2 regions of the Streptomyces sp. NBC_01525 genome follow, and region 2 is predicted to be linked to the other one. Evidence: riboswitches for the same ligand, from Rfam matches in the RefSeq annotation. Region 2 holds a riboswitch; the other holds the start of a gene.
The links. Region 2 has a riboswitch for glycine ahead of gcvP (aminomethyl-transferring glycine dehydrogenase). Riboswitches for the same ligand answer to the same signal wherever they lie in the genome.
Positions count from the first base shown of each region.

Region 1: linked by a shared signal. The riboswitch ahead of gcvT (glycine cleavage system aminomethyltransferase GcvT) and the one ahead of gcvP (aminomethyl-transferring glycine dehydrogenase) in region 2 are both predicted to bind glycine.

Region 1 is NZ_CP109397.1:4,944,833-4,953,168, reverse strand. It holds gene OG422_RS22280 (ABC transporter substrate-binding protein) at 1-33, opposite strand, end outside; gene OG422_RS22275 (ABC transporter permease) at 129-1,130, opposite strand; gene OG422_RS22270 (enhanced serine sensitivity protein SseB C-terminal domain-containing protein) at 1,537-2,322, opposite strand; gene OG422_RS22265 (enhanced serine sensitivity protein SseB) at 2,381-3,187, opposite strand; partial or broken gene OG422_RS22260 (AAA family ATPase) at 3,231-3,965, opposite strand; glycine riboswitch at 4,458-4,552, shown strand; gene gcvT (glycine cleavage system aminomethyltransferase GcvT) at 4,699-5,826, shown strand; gene gcvH (glycine cleavage system protein GcvH) at 5,983-6,360, shown strand; gene glyA (serine hydroxymethyltransferase) at 6,429-7,688, shown strand; gene OG422_RS22240 (L-serine ammonia-lyase) at 8,109-8,336, shown strand, end outside.
Region 2 is NZ_CP109397.1:580,598-588,933, reverse strand. It holds gene OG422_RS02620 (DNA polymerase IV) at 1-1,493, shown strand, start outside; gene OG422_RS02615 (PRC-barrel domain-containing protein) at 1,541-1,921, opposite strand; glycine riboswitch at 2,036-2,132, shown strand; gene gcvP (aminomethyl-transferring glycine dehydrogenase) at 2,318-5,203, shown strand; gene OG422_RS02605 (DUF5999 family protein) at 5,265-5,471, opposite strand; gene OG422_RS02600 (hypothetical protein) at 5,841-6,428, opposite strand; gene OG422_RS02595 (glutamate-cysteine ligase family protein) at 6,960-8,336, shown strand, end outside.

The sequences.
Region 1 (8,336 bases), 4.4 Mb from region 2:
CGCTATCGCCGCGACCGGAACTGACCTTCGCATGATGGTGGCGCTCCCCTTCAATCGTCGAACACTTCGAGAAATGACTTCGGAAAACTTCGGAACGACTGGACGTGGTGCGGCGGGCGGGGGCCGGCTCAGCGGCCGCCGCGGGGGTCCAGTGCGTCCCGCAGACCGTCACCGAGCAGGTTGAACGCGAGCACGGTGACGAAGATGGCGAGACCGGGGACGAGCATGTACTGCGGGTCGACCTCGTAGTACTTGACCGCCTGGTTGAGCATGCCGCCCCAGGACGCCTGGGGCGGCTGGATGCCGACACCCAGGAAGCTCAGCGCCGCCTCGAAGAGGATGTTGGAGGGGATCAGCAGCGTCGAGTAGACGACGATCGGGCCGACGAGGTTGGGCAGCAGTTCGCGGAAGAGGATGAACGGGCCGCGCGCGCCCATGCCGCGCGCCGCGTCGACGAACTCCCGCTCCCGCAGTGACAGCGTCTGTGCCCGCACGATGCGGCCCATGTACGGCCAGTTGAAGAAGCCGATCACGAAGATCAGCACGGAGAGGTGGAGCGGCAGTCCGGTGAGGCCGAAAGCGCCCCCCTGGAGCGAGGCGGAAATCGCGATGGCGAACAGCAACAGCGGGAACGCCAGGAAGACATCCATCAGCCGGCTGATCACCGCGTCGACGCGCCCGCGGTAGAAACCGGCGATCACGCCCATGACCGTGCCGATCGCCACCGACAGCACAGTGGCGCCGAAGGCGACGATCAGCGAGACCCAGGAGCCCTCCAGCACCCGGGCGAGCAGATCGCGGCCGAACTTCGGGTCCACACCCAGCGGATGATCGCCGCTCATGCCGCCCAGGTCGCCCTTGGGAAGCGTGGTGTTGGGGTCGATCAGCGACTGGTTGGGGCTGTCGGGGTCGAGACCGAGCAGTGCCTGGAGCGGGCGGGAGAGCGCGGCAACGGCGATGAGCAGGATGACAACGATGGCACCGGCCACCGCGACCTTGTCGCGCCGGAAGCGCAGCAGCGCGATGCGGCCCAGCGAGCGGCCTTCGATCCGCTTGCCCTCCACGCCCTTCAGCACCGCTTCCGGCTGCGTCTGGGCAGCCGCGCCGGTGGTCTCGATCGGTGCGGTCACAGTGCCTTTGACCCCTCTCGGCCGACGGTGGCCGGCCTCACGCCCCGCCGCGCTCGCGGCCTGGTCCCCATCGCCGCCGCACGCCCTCGTACGGATGCACGGAACGTTCGCCACGCGAAACGTCGCGCGTTCACCTGGCAGGTGTCCGGATGGTGTTCGTACACAGGGCCGATGCCCTGCTGCCGGAGTCTTCATCCGATTCGCGATCACTCACCAGCCCCCAAGGTGAATGGATGCGCAACTGTGATGTGGTCCACAAGTCTCCGCTATGCGGACGGAATGGACGTCTGAGCGGAGAATTCCGTGGCGGGAAAACGCCCGTCAACTTACGGGCAAACAGGGCAATTGGGGGCGCCGTGCCCGAGGCGGCGCAACTCCGGGGCGGCCCGGTGGGCGCGCCGCCGGGTCAGTAGGGGCGCGGGTAGCCGTACCCGGGGGCGGGCGGCTGCACCGGGGTGCCATAGCCCTCACGATCGAAGAAGGGGCGCGCGCAGGCCCGCATCCACATGCCGACCGGGTCGTACTCGTCGTTCATCGCGACGGTCGAGACGGGCAGCCCGTCCGGGACCGCGCCGATCGACTGCTGGATCATCAACCGGGCGGCGTCCACGCCCTGTTGGCCCGCGTCGTAGAGGTCCAGGCCGAGGGCGAGGTACGGCGCGCCGAGGGCGGGCTGCACCCAGGCGCGGCGCAACGACCGTACGGCGGGCGTGCGGTGGGCGTTCTGTGCGAGGAGGGCGTAGAACTGCGGGAGGTCGATGACCGGTTCGGTGATGCGCAGCGGTCCGGCGGGCAGCCGGTCGAGGCCGCCGGCGATGCGGCGCAGATCCAGCCAGGGGATGCCGACGCCGCCGCCGGGGGCGTGCGGATTCAGCCACAGGCCCCACCGGTCGGGGAAGAGGGCGGCGGCGATCTCGACACCGGTGACCAACTCGTGGTCGCGGTTCCAGCCGGAGGCGGCCAACTCGGGTGCGGAGGTGACGCAGGGCGCGTAGCCCAGGCCGTCGACCTCCATGTTCCCGTACTGCGCGTCGGGCATCCCGGCGCGGCCGTGCCAGAGCAGCATCCAGACCTGACCGGCGGCGAGCGCGTGCAGCAGCGCTTCGTAGGCGTCGTAGCGGCCGGGCGTGACCTGCCCCAGCATCTGCTCGACCCGGCCTGCCGCCGCTCCCTGATGCGCACCCGCGCTCACGTGGTCCGTCCCTTCTCCGGCGGCCGTGTGGGGTACGTCCGCCCGTCGTCCGTCCAGCTTACGAGTGGTCCCGGGAGTAGAAGGGCCGTACGCGCGCACCCATCCAGTCGGCGACCGGATCGCCCTGGGCGACGTCCAGCAGCACCAACTGGACGGGCCAGGCCACCGGAACCGCGCCGAGCGCGCGCCCCAGGGCCGTGAGGGCCACCTCGCGGGTGGCGTCGTCGAAGGGGTCGGCGAGGGTGGCGTCGATCTCCACGCCGACGAAGAGCGCGGGCGTGTCGCCCTCCACACTTGCCAGGGCGCGACGGGCAGTTCGGACAATTCCAACGCCGGAGAACTCCAGCCCGGCGGCCGCGAGGAAGTCCACCGGCTCCTCCTGCCAGTCCGGCTCGAAGAGCCGCACCCGGCCGCCGAGGGGCGCAGGCATCCCGGGCACCGCCTCCCGGCACAGCTCGGCCACCGCGGGCGCGGGCAGCGTGGTGCCGACCGTGCCGCCGGGGTTGACGGCGATACCGAGCAGCGGCGGCAGCCCGCGGGCGAACTCCTGCGCCGGGGCGACGGTGAAGGCCATGTGCGTGCCGACGGTCCGCAGGAACTCCTGCTCGGAGCTGAACACCGGGACGTACGCCGCGTCGTCGATCTGGACGGTGGGCAGATCCAGGCCCCGGCCACCGGGGCCCGCGGCGTCCGGACCGCCGCCGTTGGGCAGCGGCACCCACACCCGGCTGCGGCCCAGCACCTCCACGATCCGGCCGCCCGCGCCGGGGTGGCCGACCGAGGCCCCGAGGACCTCTTCGAGTGCGTTGGCGGGCCACGCCAGTTGCGGTATTCCCTGCTCGATCCCCTGCTCGGGAAAGTTCATGTCCATCCATCCGCTTCCGTACCGCGCGCTCTGGCCGACGAGCCTAGACGAGTGGCGGCGGCGCCGCGTCCGCCGCCCGGGCCGCGGGCCCTCCCCCGTCGAAGCGGAGCACGCGCAGCCGGTCCGCCGCGGCCCGGTCCAGCAGGACGGCCGAGGCGAAACCCCGGGGCGGGCGGCCCGCCGCCGCGTCCCCGATCAGCCGCCGGGCGGCCGCGCGGTGCCGGGCAAAGGCGTAGCCGGACACCCCGCGCCCGCGCGAGCGCTGGCCGCACCGCGCCACCTCGGGCGGGACGTCGAGCAACAGCAGGTGGGGGCGGCGCCCGCCGCGCCACGCGGCGCGGGCGATCCAGCGGCGCACCCAGGCCTGTGTGCCGCAGTCGTGCACCACCGCGCCCCGGCCCGAGCGCAGCACCCGGCGCAGCCCGAGGTAGTGCGCCACCCGGACGAGTGGCCGGTAGAGGACGTACGGCACCCGGCGCAACCGGCCGCGCTCCCAGCGCGCGCGCACGTCCTGGGAGTCGACGCGGTGGACGGGCGCGCCCCCGTCGTCGGCCGCCGGTACGACGCGGTGCATCAGGGTGCTCTTGCCACTGCCGGGCAGCCCGGAGACGACGACCACGGCACCCGCGGGGAAGCGGAGTTCGGGCGGGAGCGTGGCGGTGGGGCGGGCGCGGAGGTCGGTGACGGCGGGGGTGGAGGGGGACGCGGCGGGGGCGCAGCCCGGGGCCGGGACGCCGCCCGATCCCGAAGTGCCGCCCGGAGCCGGGCCCGAGGTGCCGCCCGGAGCCGGGGCATCGCCGGAGCCCGGGCCGCCCGCCGAGCCCGGGGCATCGTCCGAGCCCGGGGCATCGTCCGACCTCCGCCCCGCCCGCGCCCCCCAAGGCGTGCGCGGGCCCCAAGGCGTGCGCGGGCCCGGCACCAGCCCGGACGGCGCGGCGCCCCCGCCCCCCGGTGTGGCCGTGCGCGCGGCTTCGCTCTGCACCGTGATCGCCCCTCCCCGTTCGGCGGGGCCGGGCGGCGGCCCGCCCCCATCCCCCGCACAGTGTCAAGGAAAGGTAATGCCCTTCACGGCATGGGGCGTTCCGGTGCCATGGCATCCGGGGCGCACGGGGCCACGCGAGCTGGGGCGGGGCCGGGCGGAGGCGCTCCGTCCGGTCCGTCCCGTGGGTTCCGGGCCGGGGCTCCTACGTGCGGCGTTCCCATGCAATGATGTCGGCGCCACGTGCACTCCTGTGTTCCGCCGTGCACGGTCAACTCCATACCGGCCGCTTGAATCCGCGCGGGAGAGTCCCCGGCCGCACGCCGGGGCGCCGAAGGAGCAAGTCCTCCCTTGAATCTCTCAGGCCCCTATACCGCGCGGGCGAGGCAGATCTGAAAAGCGAGCCGCGGCCCGGTCCGGGAGCGGCTCCACCCAAGGTGCAAACCGGCCCGTTCGCGGGATTCCGGTGAACCTCTCAGGTTCCGATGACAGATGGGGAGACATGTCCTCTCATCCTGTCCGGGAGCCCACTATGACCGATGCCCCCCGCCGCACCGCGCTCGACGCCGTCCACCGCGCGCTGGGCGCGACCATGACCGACTTCGCCGGCTGGGACATGCCTCTGCGCTACGCCAGCGAGCGTGACGAGCACGTCGCCGTCCGCACCCGCGCCGGTCTCTTCGACCTCTCCCACATGGGCGAGATCACCGTCACCGGCCCGCGCGCGGCCGACCTCCTCGACCATGCGCTGGTCGGCAACATCGGCTCCGTGAAGCCGGGCCGCGCCCGCTACACCATGATCTGCCAGGAGGACGGCGGCATCCTCGACGACCTGATCGTCTACCGCCTGGGCGAGCAGGAGTACCTGGTCGTCGCCAACGCCTCCAACGCGCAGACCGTCCTGGACGCGCTGACCGCCCGGGCCGGCGGCTTCGACGCCGCGATCCGCGACGACCGCAACGCCTACGCGCTCCTGGCCGTGCAGGGCCCGGAGTCCCCCGGCATCCTCAAGGCCGTCACCGACGCCGACCTGGACGGGCTGAAGTACTACGCCGGGCTGCCCGGCACGGTCGCCGGGGTGCCCGCGCTCATCGCCCGTACGGGATACACCGGCGAGGACGGCTTCGAGCTGTTCGTACGGCCGGAGGACGCGGCCGCGCTCTGGGAGGCGCTGCTGGCGGCGGGCAAGGACGTGGGTCTGGTGCCGTGCGGTCTGTCCTGCCGCGACACGCTGCGCCTGGAGGCGGGCATGCCGCTCTACGGCCATGAGCTGACGACGGCGACCACGCCGTTCGACGCGGGTCTGGGCCGGGTCGTGAAGTTCGAGAAGACGTCCAACGGCGGCGCCTTCGTCGGCCGCGCCGCGCTGGAGGCGGCCGCCGCGCGCGCCGAGGAGCAGCCGCCGCGCACGCTCGTCGGCCTGATCGCCGAGGGCCGCCGGGTGCCGCGGGCGGGCTACGCGGTGGTCGATGCCGCGGGCACCGTCATCGGCGAGGTGACCTCCGGGGCGCCGTCGCCCACCCTCGGCAAGCCGGTCGCGATGGCGTACGTCGACGCCGCGCACGCCGCCCCCGGCACCGAAGGCGTCAAGGTCGACATCCGTGGCAGCCACGAGCCGTACGAGGTCGTCGCGCTGCCCTTCTACAAGCGGGAGAAGTAGCCCCGTATCCGCATGCGGGCGACGTAGCCCGTAGCGGGACACCTCACCCCGGGTGGGGCCGCCGCGCCGGGCCGGTGCGGCCCGGCCGCCACCGGTGTGTCTCACTGTGCAAGACCCCTTTCACCACCACACCCTCGCGTACAGGAGAATCGACCCATGAGCAACCCCCAGCACCTGCGCTACAGCAAGGAGCACGAGTGGCTGTCGGACGCCGAGGGCGGCGTCTCGACGGTCGGCATCACCGAGCACGCGGCGAACGCGCTCGGCGATGTCGTCTACGTGGAGCTCCCGGCGGTCGGCACCACGATCACGGCAGGCGAGACCTGCGGTGAGCTGGAGTCGACCAAGTCGGTCAGCGATCTCTACGCGCCGGTCGACGGCGAGATCACCGAGGTCAACGAGGGTGTCACCGACGACCCCTCGCTGGTGAACACCGCCCCGTTCGAGGGCGGCTGGCTGTTCAAGGTGAAGGTCACCGCGGAGCCGGGCGACCTGCTCTCCGCGGACGCATACACCGCCTTCACCGCCGGCTGAGTCCGCCACTCGGCCGCCGCCCGTACCGGAAGCGCTCCGCGCCCCCCTGACCCTCCAGGAGAAGACCCATGTCGCTTCTCGACAGCTCCCTCCACGAGCTCGACCCCGACGTCGCCGCCGCCGTCGACGCCGAGCTGCACCGTCAGCAGTCCACCCTCGAAATGATCGCCTCGGAGAACTTCGCTCCGGTCGCCGTCATGGAGGCGCAGGGCTCGGTTCTCACCAACAAGTACGCCGAGGGCTACCCCGGCCGTCGTTACTACGGCGGCTGCGAGCACGTCGATGTGGTCGAGCGGATCGCCATCGACCGCATCAAGGAGCTCTTCGGCGCGGAGGCGGCCAACGTCCAGCCGCACTCCGGTGCGCAGGCCAACGCCGCCGCGATGTTCGCGCTGATCAAGCCGGGCGACACCATCCTGGGCCTGAACCTCGCCCACGGTGGTCACCTCACCCACGGCATGAAGATCAACTTCTCCGGCAAGCTCTACAACGTGGTGCCCTACCACGTCGACGAGAAGACCAGCCTGGTCGACATGGACGAGGTCGAGCGCCTCGCCCGTGAGCACCGCCCGAAGCTGATCGTCGCGGGCTGGTCCGCCTACCCGCGTCAGCTGGACTTCGCCGCCTTCCGCCGGATCGCGGACGAGGTCGGCGCGTACCTGATGGTGGACATGGCGCACTTCGCCGGTCTGGTCGCCACGGGCCTGCACCCCAACCCGGTGCCGTACGCCCACGTCGTCACCACCACCACCCACAAGACCCTGGGCGGTCCGCGCGGCGGCGTGATCCTCTCCACCCAGGAGCTGGCCAAGAAGATCAACTCCGCGGTCTTCCCGGGCCAGCAGGGCGGTCCGCTGGAGCACGTCATCGCGGCGAAGGCGGTCTCCTTCAAGATCGCGGCGTCCGCCGAGTTCAAGGAGCGCCAGCAGCGCACCCTGGACGGCGCCCGCATCCTGGCCGAGCGCCTGGTGCAGCCGGACGTCACCGAGGCGGGCGTCTCGGTCCTGTCCGGCGGCACGGACGTCCACCTCGTCCTGGTCGACCTGCGCAACAGCGAGCTGGACGGCCAGCAGGCCGAGGACCGCCTCCACGAGGTCGGCATCACGGTCAACCGCAACGCTGTCCCGAACGACCCGCGGCCCCCGATGGTCACCTCGGGTCTGCGGATCGGCACCCCGGCGCTGGCCACCCGCGGTTTCGACGCCGACGACTTCCGCGAGGTCGCCGACGTCATCGCCGAGGCGCTGAAGCCGGTCTACGACGCCGAGTCGCTGAAGGCGCGGGTCGCCGCCCTCACCGCGAAGCACCCGCTCTACCCCACTCTCTGAGAGGGGGCGCGCGGCGCACCGCCGCGCGCCGTTTCCTCCGGGCGCCGCACCGCCGGCGCCCGGAGGCGGTACGGGCCACGAGCCCGGGGCCCCGGTCCCGGGCTCGCCGTCTGCCTGCCCGAAGATGCAGAACGATCCGGCGCACAGGCCGTGAAACGGGTGCGGACGGCGGCCGCGTACGCCGGTCGGGCCCGTCCCTCGATCGTTCCGTACGACCCTCCGCGCGGGGAGTCCCGACCGCCCCGGCACCCGCCGTTCCCCGGGCCGACGGCCGCCCTTAGGACCGCGTCCGGCGACCCGCACCGTGTCCGGGTTACGCTCGTCAGCCGGCACCGATACGCCCCGAAACCCGCACCAACCTCCCCGATCCCCCTCCCCGCCCGCACCGCCCCTCACGAGCAGACAAGGGAGTCCGCCACCGTGGCCATCTCCGTCTTCGACCTCTTCTCCATCGGCATCGGCCCCTCCAGCTCCCACACGGTGGGCCCCATGCGCGCGGCCCGGATGTTCGCCGGCCGCCTCAAGAAGGACGGACTGCTCGCCCAGACCGTCTCGGTGCGCGCGGAACTGTTCGGCTCGCTCGGCGCCACCGGCCACGGCCACGGCACCCCCAAGGCCGTCCTGCTCGGCCTGGAGGGGCACTCCCCC
Region 2 (8,336 bases):
ACGAGGCACGGGTCTTCGGGGTCCGGTCGGCGATGCCGACAGCTCAGGCACGCAGGCTGTGCCCCAACGCCGCCTATCTCAGTCCGCGCTTCTCCGTCTACCGGCAGGTCAGCGACAGCGTCATGGAGCTGCTGCACGGGCTGTCGCCGCTGGTCGAGCCGTTGAGTCTGGACGAGGCGTTCGTCGACCTGGAGGCGGGCGGCGTCGCGGCCGACTCCGCCGCCGCCCGCGCGGTCGGCGAGCAGCTGCGGCGCGACATCAGGGCTGTCACGGGGCTGACGGGCTCGGTGGGGCTGGCCGGGGCCAAGATGCTCGCCAAGATCGCATCGGAGGCGGCCAAGCCGGACGGTCTGCGGATCATCGAGCCGGGCACCGAGCGGGAGCTGCTGGGACCGATGACCGTCCGCACCCTGCCGGGTGTCGGACCGGCGACGGCCGAGGCACTGCGCCGGGCGGGGATCACGACCGTCGCGGAGACCGCCGAGGCGGGGGAGGCGGAGCTGGTGCGGCTGCTGGGGAGGGCGCACGGGGCGGGGCTGTACGCGATGGCGCTGGGCCGGGACGACCGGCCGGTCGTCGCCGAGCGGGACGCGAAGTCGGTGTCGGTGGAGGACACCTTCGAGGTCGACCTCACCGACCGCACCCGGGTGCGCAACGAGCTGGTGCGGCTGGCGGAGCGGTGCGTGCAGCGGCTGCGAGCCGCCGGTCGCTCCGGCCGCACGGTCGTGATCAAGGTACGGAACTACGACTTCTCGACCCTGACGCGGTCGGAGACGCTGCGCGGGCCCACCGATGACCCGGCGGTGGTGCGGGAGGCGGTGATCCGCCTGCTGGGCCTGGTGGACACCACGGGCGGGGTGCGGCTGCTGGGGGTGGGGGTGAGCGGGCTGGCCGACTTCACGCAGGAGGATCTGTTCGCCCAGCTGGCCACGGAGCGGGAGGCCGTCGAAGCGGCTCAGCTGGCCCTGGGGGCGGCCGCGGGGGACGAGGAGCGGGGCGGGGCGGAGCCGGAGGAGGCGCGGCCGCGGCGCTGGCATCCCGGGCTGGACGTCGTCCATGACGAGTACGGCGCCGGATGGGTGCAGGGCAGCGGGGTGGGGCGAGTGACGGTGCGCTTCGAGCAGCCGTGGTCGGCGCCGGGGCGGGTCCGGACCTTCGCCGTGGACGATCCGGCGCTACGGCCCGGGGAGCCGTTGCCGCTGGTGGGTGGCGCGCCGATGGCGGGTCCCGTAGGGGGTGAGGCAGCGCCGGTCATGGGCGGAGAGAGCGGGCCGAGCGGGATATCCGGTCGCCCGATATCCGGCGGTCCGGAGTCGGACGACCCGGAATCGGGCCCCCTGGAGTCGGGCCGGGCGGAGCCGGGTCACCAGGAGCCGGATTGCCCGGAGCCTGACCGGGCAGGGGCGTCACCCGATGGCGAGCCCGTACGTGGGGCGGCTTCCCCCGGCCCGTCGACGATCTCCTCCTCGGGAGGTGCCTGCCGCGGCTCGTAACCCATCGGCCGGGCGCAGAACGTCGGGCTGTGTATCTGGGACGGCCGTCAGCCGTCCGACCCCGCGACGTTGCCGAAGTTCTTGTCGGCAGGGGGACGGTCGACGTCCCCCGGGGAGGTGATGTCCAGCCGGTAGTGGTGGTAGAGCTGGAGTTCCTGCTCGGGGGAGAGGTGGCGGCCGACGCCGAAGTCGGGGGCGTCCTTGATCAGCTTGCGGTCGTAGGGGATGTGCAGGGCGTCGTCGACCAGGCGGCTCGGCTCCAGGGGGACGAAGGCATCGCGGCTGAAAAGACCGGTGCGCACTGCCGCCCATTCGGGTTCGCCGGTCGCGTCGTCGAGGTAGACCTCGTCCACGGTGCCGATCTTGGCGCCCTGGCGGTCGTATGCCTTGCGGCCGATCAGGCTCCGCGGGTCGATATCGGTTTGCACGGCCCCTCCAACTGGTCGCAACTGCCTTGTGACACCTACCAAACGGCACATTTCGTATGTCGGCCACTCGAAGGATCCCCCAGATGACGCGCTGGTAGGCTGGCAAATGGCCGCTGATCCCGTGCGGGAGAGTCCACGTCGTTCGCGGCGCGGACGCCGAAGGAGCAAATCCTCCCCGGAAACTCTCAGGCACACGTACCGCTCGGACGAGGTCACTCTGGAAAGCAGGGCGGGCCACGGACGACGCAGCGCCGGAACCCCTCCTCACCGACGGTGAAAGCCGGGCCGCAGCGGTGGGCCGGTGAAGCTCTCAGGTTGAGATGACAGAGGGGGAGGCCGTCCGGGCACCAGCGCCGTGTGCCCCTCGTAGGTCGTTGAGACCAGGAGGCCCCGCAGATGACCACCAATCGCATCCCCCTGACCGAGCTGGAGCGCGGTACGCCCTTCGCGCACCGGCACATCGGTCCGGATCATGAGGCGCAGGCGAAGATGCTCGCGCAGGTCGGATTCGGTTCGCTGGACGAGCTGACCGCGGCCGCCGTGCCCGATGTGATCAAGAGTGCCCAGGCGCTGGGGCTCCCGCAGGGCCGTTCGGAGGCGGACGTCCTCGCCGAGCTGCGCGCCCTCGCCCAGCGCAACCAGGTCCTGTCGTCCATGATCGGCCTCGGCTACCACGGCACGTTCACGCCGCCGGTGATCCTGCGCAACGTCATGGAGAACCCCGCCTGGTACACGGCGTACACCCCGTACCAGCCGGAGATTTCGCAGGGTCGGCTGGAGGCGCTGCTGAACTTCCAGACGATGGTCGCCGACCTCACCGGCCTGCCCACCTCGGGCGCGTCGCTCCTCGACGAGGGCACCGCGGCCGCCGAGGCCATGGCGCTCTCCCGGCGGGTCGGCAAGGTCAAGCAGGGCGTCTTCCTCGTCGACGCCGACTGCCTGCCGCAGACCATCGCCGTCATCAAGACGCGCGCCGAACCCACCGGCGTCGAGGTCGTCGTCGCCGACCTCGTTGACGGCATCCCGGCGGAGATCGCCGAGCGCGGCGTTTTCGGTGTGCTGCTGCAGTACCCCGGGGCGTCCGGCGCGGTCCGCGACCCCCGCGCGGTCATCGCGCAGGCTCAGGAGCTGGGCGCCGTCGTCACCGTCGCCGCCGACCTGCTGGCCCTGACCCTCCTCACCTCGCCGGGCGAGTTGGGCGCCGACATCGCGGTGGGCACCACCCAGCGCTTCGGCGTCCCGATGGGCTTCGGCGGCCCGCACGCCGGATTCATGGCCGTACGCGAGAAGTTCGCCCGGAGCCTGCCCGGCCGCCTGGTCGGTGTCTCGGTCGACGCCGACGGCGCCAAGGCGTACCGCCTCGCCCTGCAGACCCGTGAGCAGCACATCCGCCGTGAGAAGGCCACCAGCAACATCTGCACCGCGCAGGTGCTGCTCGCTGTCATGGCCGGAATGTATGCGGTCTACCACGGCCCGGACGGGCTGGCCGCCATCGCCTGCCGTACCCACCGCTACGCCACGGTCCTCGCCGAGGGCCTGAAGGCCGGTGGCGTGGAGCTGCTGCACGGCGCGTACTTCGACACCCTGACCGCCCGGGTACCGGGACGGGCCGTCGACGTCGTCGCCGCGGCCCGGGACGCCGGTGTCAACCTCCGCCAGGTCGACGCGGACCACGTCGGCATCGCCTGCGACGAGACCACCGGCCGGGCGCAGCTCGCCGCCGTCTGGCGCGCCTTCGGCGTCTCCGGCGATGTCGAGCAGCTGGACGCGGTGGCCGCCGATGCGCTGCCCGAGGGCCTGCTGCGCACCGACGGCTACCTCACCCACCCCGTCTTCCACCAGCACCGTTCCGAGACCGCGATGCTGCGCTACCTGCGCCGCCTGTCCGACAAGGACTACGCGCTCGACCGCGGCATGATCCCGCTCGGCTCCTGCACGATGAAGCTGAACGCGACGACGGAGATGGAGCCGGTCACCTGGCCGGAGTTCGGGCAGCTGCACCCCTTCGCCCCCGCCGAGCAGGCGCAGGGCTACCTCACGCTGATCCAGGAGCTGGAGGAGCGGCTGGCCGCCGTCACCGGCTACGACAAGGTCTCCCTCCAGCCGAACGCCGGATCCCAGGGCGAGCTGGCCGGTCTGCTGGCGGTGCGTGCGTACCACCGCGCCAACGGCGACGAGCAGCGCACCGTCTGCCTCATCCCGTCGTCGGCGCACGGCACCAACGCCGCGAGCGCCGTGATGGCCGGGATGAAGGTCGTCGTCGTCAAGACCGGCGAGGACGGCGAGGTCGACACCGAGGACCTGCACGCCAAGATCGACAAGCACCGCGACGAGCTGGCCGTCCTGATGGTCACGTACCCGTCGACGCACGGTGTGTTCGAGGAGCACATCAGCGAGATCTGCGCGGCGGTGCACGACGCGGGCGGCCAGGTCTACGTGGACGGCGCCAACCTCAACGCGCTGGTCGGCCTCGCCGAGCCCGGGAAGTTCGGTGGCGACGTCTCGCACCTGAACCTCCACAAGACCTTCTGCATCCCGCACGGCGGCGGTGGCCCCGGCGTCGGCCCGGTCGGCGTCCGCGCCCACCTCGCGCCGTACCTGCCCAACCACCCGCTGCAGCCCACCGCGGGCCCGGAGACCGGCGTCGGCCCGATCTCCGCCGCGCCCTGGGGTTCGGCCGGAATTCTGCCGATCTCCTGGGCGTACGTCCGCCTCATGGGTGGCGAGGGCCTCAAGCGCGCCACGCAGGTAGCGGTGCTCTCCGCGAATTACATCGCCAAGCGCCTGGAGCCGCACTTCCCGGTGCTCTACACCGGTCCCGGCGGGCTGGTCGCGCACGAGTGCATCATCGACGTCCGGCCGCTGACCAAGGCCACGGGCGTGAGCATCGACGACGTCGCCAAGCGCCTCATCGACTACGGCTTCCACGCCCCGACGATGTCGTTCCCGGTGGCCGGCACGCTGATGATCGAGCCGACCGAGAGCGAGGACCTCACCGAGCTGGACCGCTTCTGCGACACGATGATTGCCATCCGCGCGGAGATCGAGAAGGTCGGCACCGGCGAATGGGACAAGGACGACAACCCGCTGCGCAACGCCCCGCACACCGCGGGCGCGCTCCGCGGTGAGTGGTCGCACCCGTACACCCGCGAGGAGGCCGTCTTCCCGGCAGGTGTCGTGGCGGCGGAGAAGTACTGGCCGCCGGTCCGCCGCATCGACGGTGCCTTCGGCGACCGTAACCTCGTCTGTTCCTGCCCGCCGCTGACGGAGTACGACGGCTGACGTCCGCGCAGCGATGAGGGCCCTCGGCGATCGCGCCGGGGGCCCTTTGACGTGCGACGGGTCAGACGGTGGTGGCGACCCGGTTCGTGCCGTCCGGACGGTGCGGGGCGATGACCTGACCGTCCGGCAGAAGCTCACCGGTGTCCTCGAAGAGGAGGACGCCGTTGCACAACAGGCTCCAGCCCTGCTCCGGGTGGTGCGCCACGGGATGCGCGGCTTCCCGGTCGGTGGAGTCGGCTGACGGGCAGGGCGGCTGGTGCTGACACATGGGCGTTGTCTTTCGCTGCGGATGGGTGAACGTCGTCGTGCGGCTCGATGAGCGTGAAGTGGTCATGGCCGCTTCCCCCGTTTCCTTCGGTTGGACTCAGTGTTGCCCCGCGGACGGATTTCCGCAGGTATTTCGCAGCAGTGGTACGCACTCGATACGGACGTGTCACCCGTGCGGGCGGTTGCTCCCAAATGCGCACCGTGCCAGGGGGGTTGAGGGAGGGGCGGTGGACGGTTGCACGTGGGTCGCACAGCCGGGCGCCCCGCGGCCTCGGGGGCTCGCGGGGCGCTCGGCCGTGTGGTGCGTACGCCGTGTGGAGGGTGCCGGTCCGGCGGTCGGTGTCCGTCCGCCGGTCGTTTCCGGACGCGCTCAGGCGGTGGAGCCGAGGAGCGGCGGCGGGGCGAGCCGGTCGCTGAGCCGGGGCAGGAGGTCGGCCACCCGCTGCGGGAGGTGCGCGGCGATCCCGGGCGGCGCGGGGGCCAGCGGCACCAGGAGATCGCCCGCGGCCGGCAGTCCCGAGGTGCCGTCTGAGGCGGTGTCGTGGTGCAGCCACAGCGTCAGCATGTACAGCTCCGGTACGGACAGTAGCCGCGGCTGGTACGCGGCGCTGAGCGATTCGGCTTGGTGAAGGGCCTGTTCGGTCGCCGTGACGTACGGGCCGCCGCAGAAGTGGGCGAACGCCCAGCCGTCCGCCGTCAGCCGCGCCTCGGCCGCGGCGACCGGCCGCTCGCCGCCGAGCACCAGGAAGCGCCACCCGGCCAGACGGGTGCGGGGCGGGGTGCCGGTGCGGCCGATGCCGTCCAGGACGTGGACCGGGAGCGGGTGGTCGGCGCTGAGCGGGCCCTGATGCGCGCGGAGTGCGGCGGGGCGGGCCTCGCGGACGGCGGTGGGCGAGCCGAGAGCGGTGAGGACGCTGCGCAGGGCGGGTGCGGGGGCAGCGGGTACGTGCAGCGGCATGGTGGTCGCCTCTCACTTGGGAGACACGGTGAGGCACGGCAGACGCGGACGGCGTTGTCAGCGTGCGGGGTCGGAGCCGGGCGCGTATCTCCGCGCAGGGGCGCGCAACGCGACACGGGGCCCAAGTCTCCGCCTCGTGAACGGAGTTTATACGACGTATGTTCCCGCGGTGTTTCCCGTAATCGCTCCCATGATTTCTGGCAAGAGGTAATCCGGACCCATTAAAGAGGCGTTTCCTCCTTCTTTGTGTGGAGGGCGGGAGGATCGCCTCCATATTCTCCCGTCAGGCGGTAGGCCGAATACTCCCGGTGGATATCCGGGAGAATTGTCGGCGGCGGTTGTCGTCGCAATATGCCAACGGTACGTGCCAGGCTCTCCGCCACTTCGAGCCTATCGACAGCCGAACGCCCTTGAGGCGTTATGGATCAGATCACCGGGGCATCATCGACCGTGATGCGTGCCCCGGTGGTGCCGGGGACGGCCCCGGACGGCCCGTGGCTGCGGGCCGTCCACTGGAGGAAGGACCCTTCGATGGGGGAGAAGGTCGCCGCGGACGGCATCGGCCTGGCGGACCGGGAGCGTTATCGAAGAAAGCTTCAGGAGTGTCTTGAGGGGTTGGCGAGGCTGCTGGGGGAAAGACGGTTCGACCGGCCGAAGAATCTGGTGGGCCTGGAGATCGAACTCAATCTCGCCGGGGCCGACGGACTTCCCCGGATGATGAACTCCCAGGTGTTGGAGCGTATTGCGAGCCAGGATTTCCAGACCGAACTCGCCCGCTGCAATCTCGAAGTGAACATCACCCCGCACCGGCTGCACGGGCAGGTCTTCGAGCAGCTCGCCGAGGAACTCCGCACCGCGCTCGCCTATGCCGACCGCAAAGCCCGCGAAGTGGCCGCCCGGATCGTGATGATCGGTATTCTGCCGACCCTGGACACCACCGATCTCACCGCCGCAAGCCTCTCCGAGAATGACCGCTATTTCCTGCTCAACGACGAAATGCGGTCGGCGCGCGGCGAGGACTTCGCGCTCGATATCCAGGGCGTCGAGCGGCTCATTGCCCGATCGCCGTCGATAGCCCCGGAGGCCGCGTGCACCTCCGTACAGCTGCATCTCCAGGTGACGCCCGGCCGGTTCGCCGCGGTGTGGAACGCGGCCCAGGCTCTCGCCGCCGTCCAGGTGGCCGTCGGTGCCAACTCGCCGTTCTTCTTCGGCCGTGAGCTGTGGCGCGAATCGAGGCCGCCGGTCTTCCAACAGTCCACCGACACCCGGCCACCGGAACTCCAGGCGCAGGGGGTGCGCCCGCGCACCTGGTTCGGGGAGCGCTGGATCGATTCGGCATACGACCTCTTCGAGGAGAACGTGCGGTATTTCCCGCCGCTGCTGCCGCTCTGCGGAACACAGCACCCGCTGCGCGTCCTCGACGCGGGCGGCGTGCCCGACCTGGCGGAGCTGGTGCTGCACAACGGCACCGTCTACCGGTGGAACCGTCCGGTGTACGCGGTCGCCGACGGCATACCGCATCTGCGGGTCGAGAACCGTGTGCTGCCGGCCGGTCCCACCGTCGCCGACGTCCTTGCCAACACCGCCTTCTATTACGGGCTGGTGCGGGCGCTCGCCGAGGAGCCGCGTCCGGTGTGGACCCGGCTGCCGTTCGCTGCCGCCGCGGAGAACTTCGCCGCCGCCTGCCGCCATGGCATCGACGCCACGCTGCGCTGGCCGCGTCCGGGGCGGGGCGGGGTCGCGGAGATGCCGGTGACGCGGCTGGTCCAACAGGAGCTGCTGCCGCTGGCCGCCGCCGGGCTGGACGCCTGGGGCGTCGAACCGGCCGACCGGGACCGCTACCTCGGCATCATCGAGGAACGCTGCGTCCGCCGTACCAACGGCGCCTCCTGGCAGACCGCCGCCTAC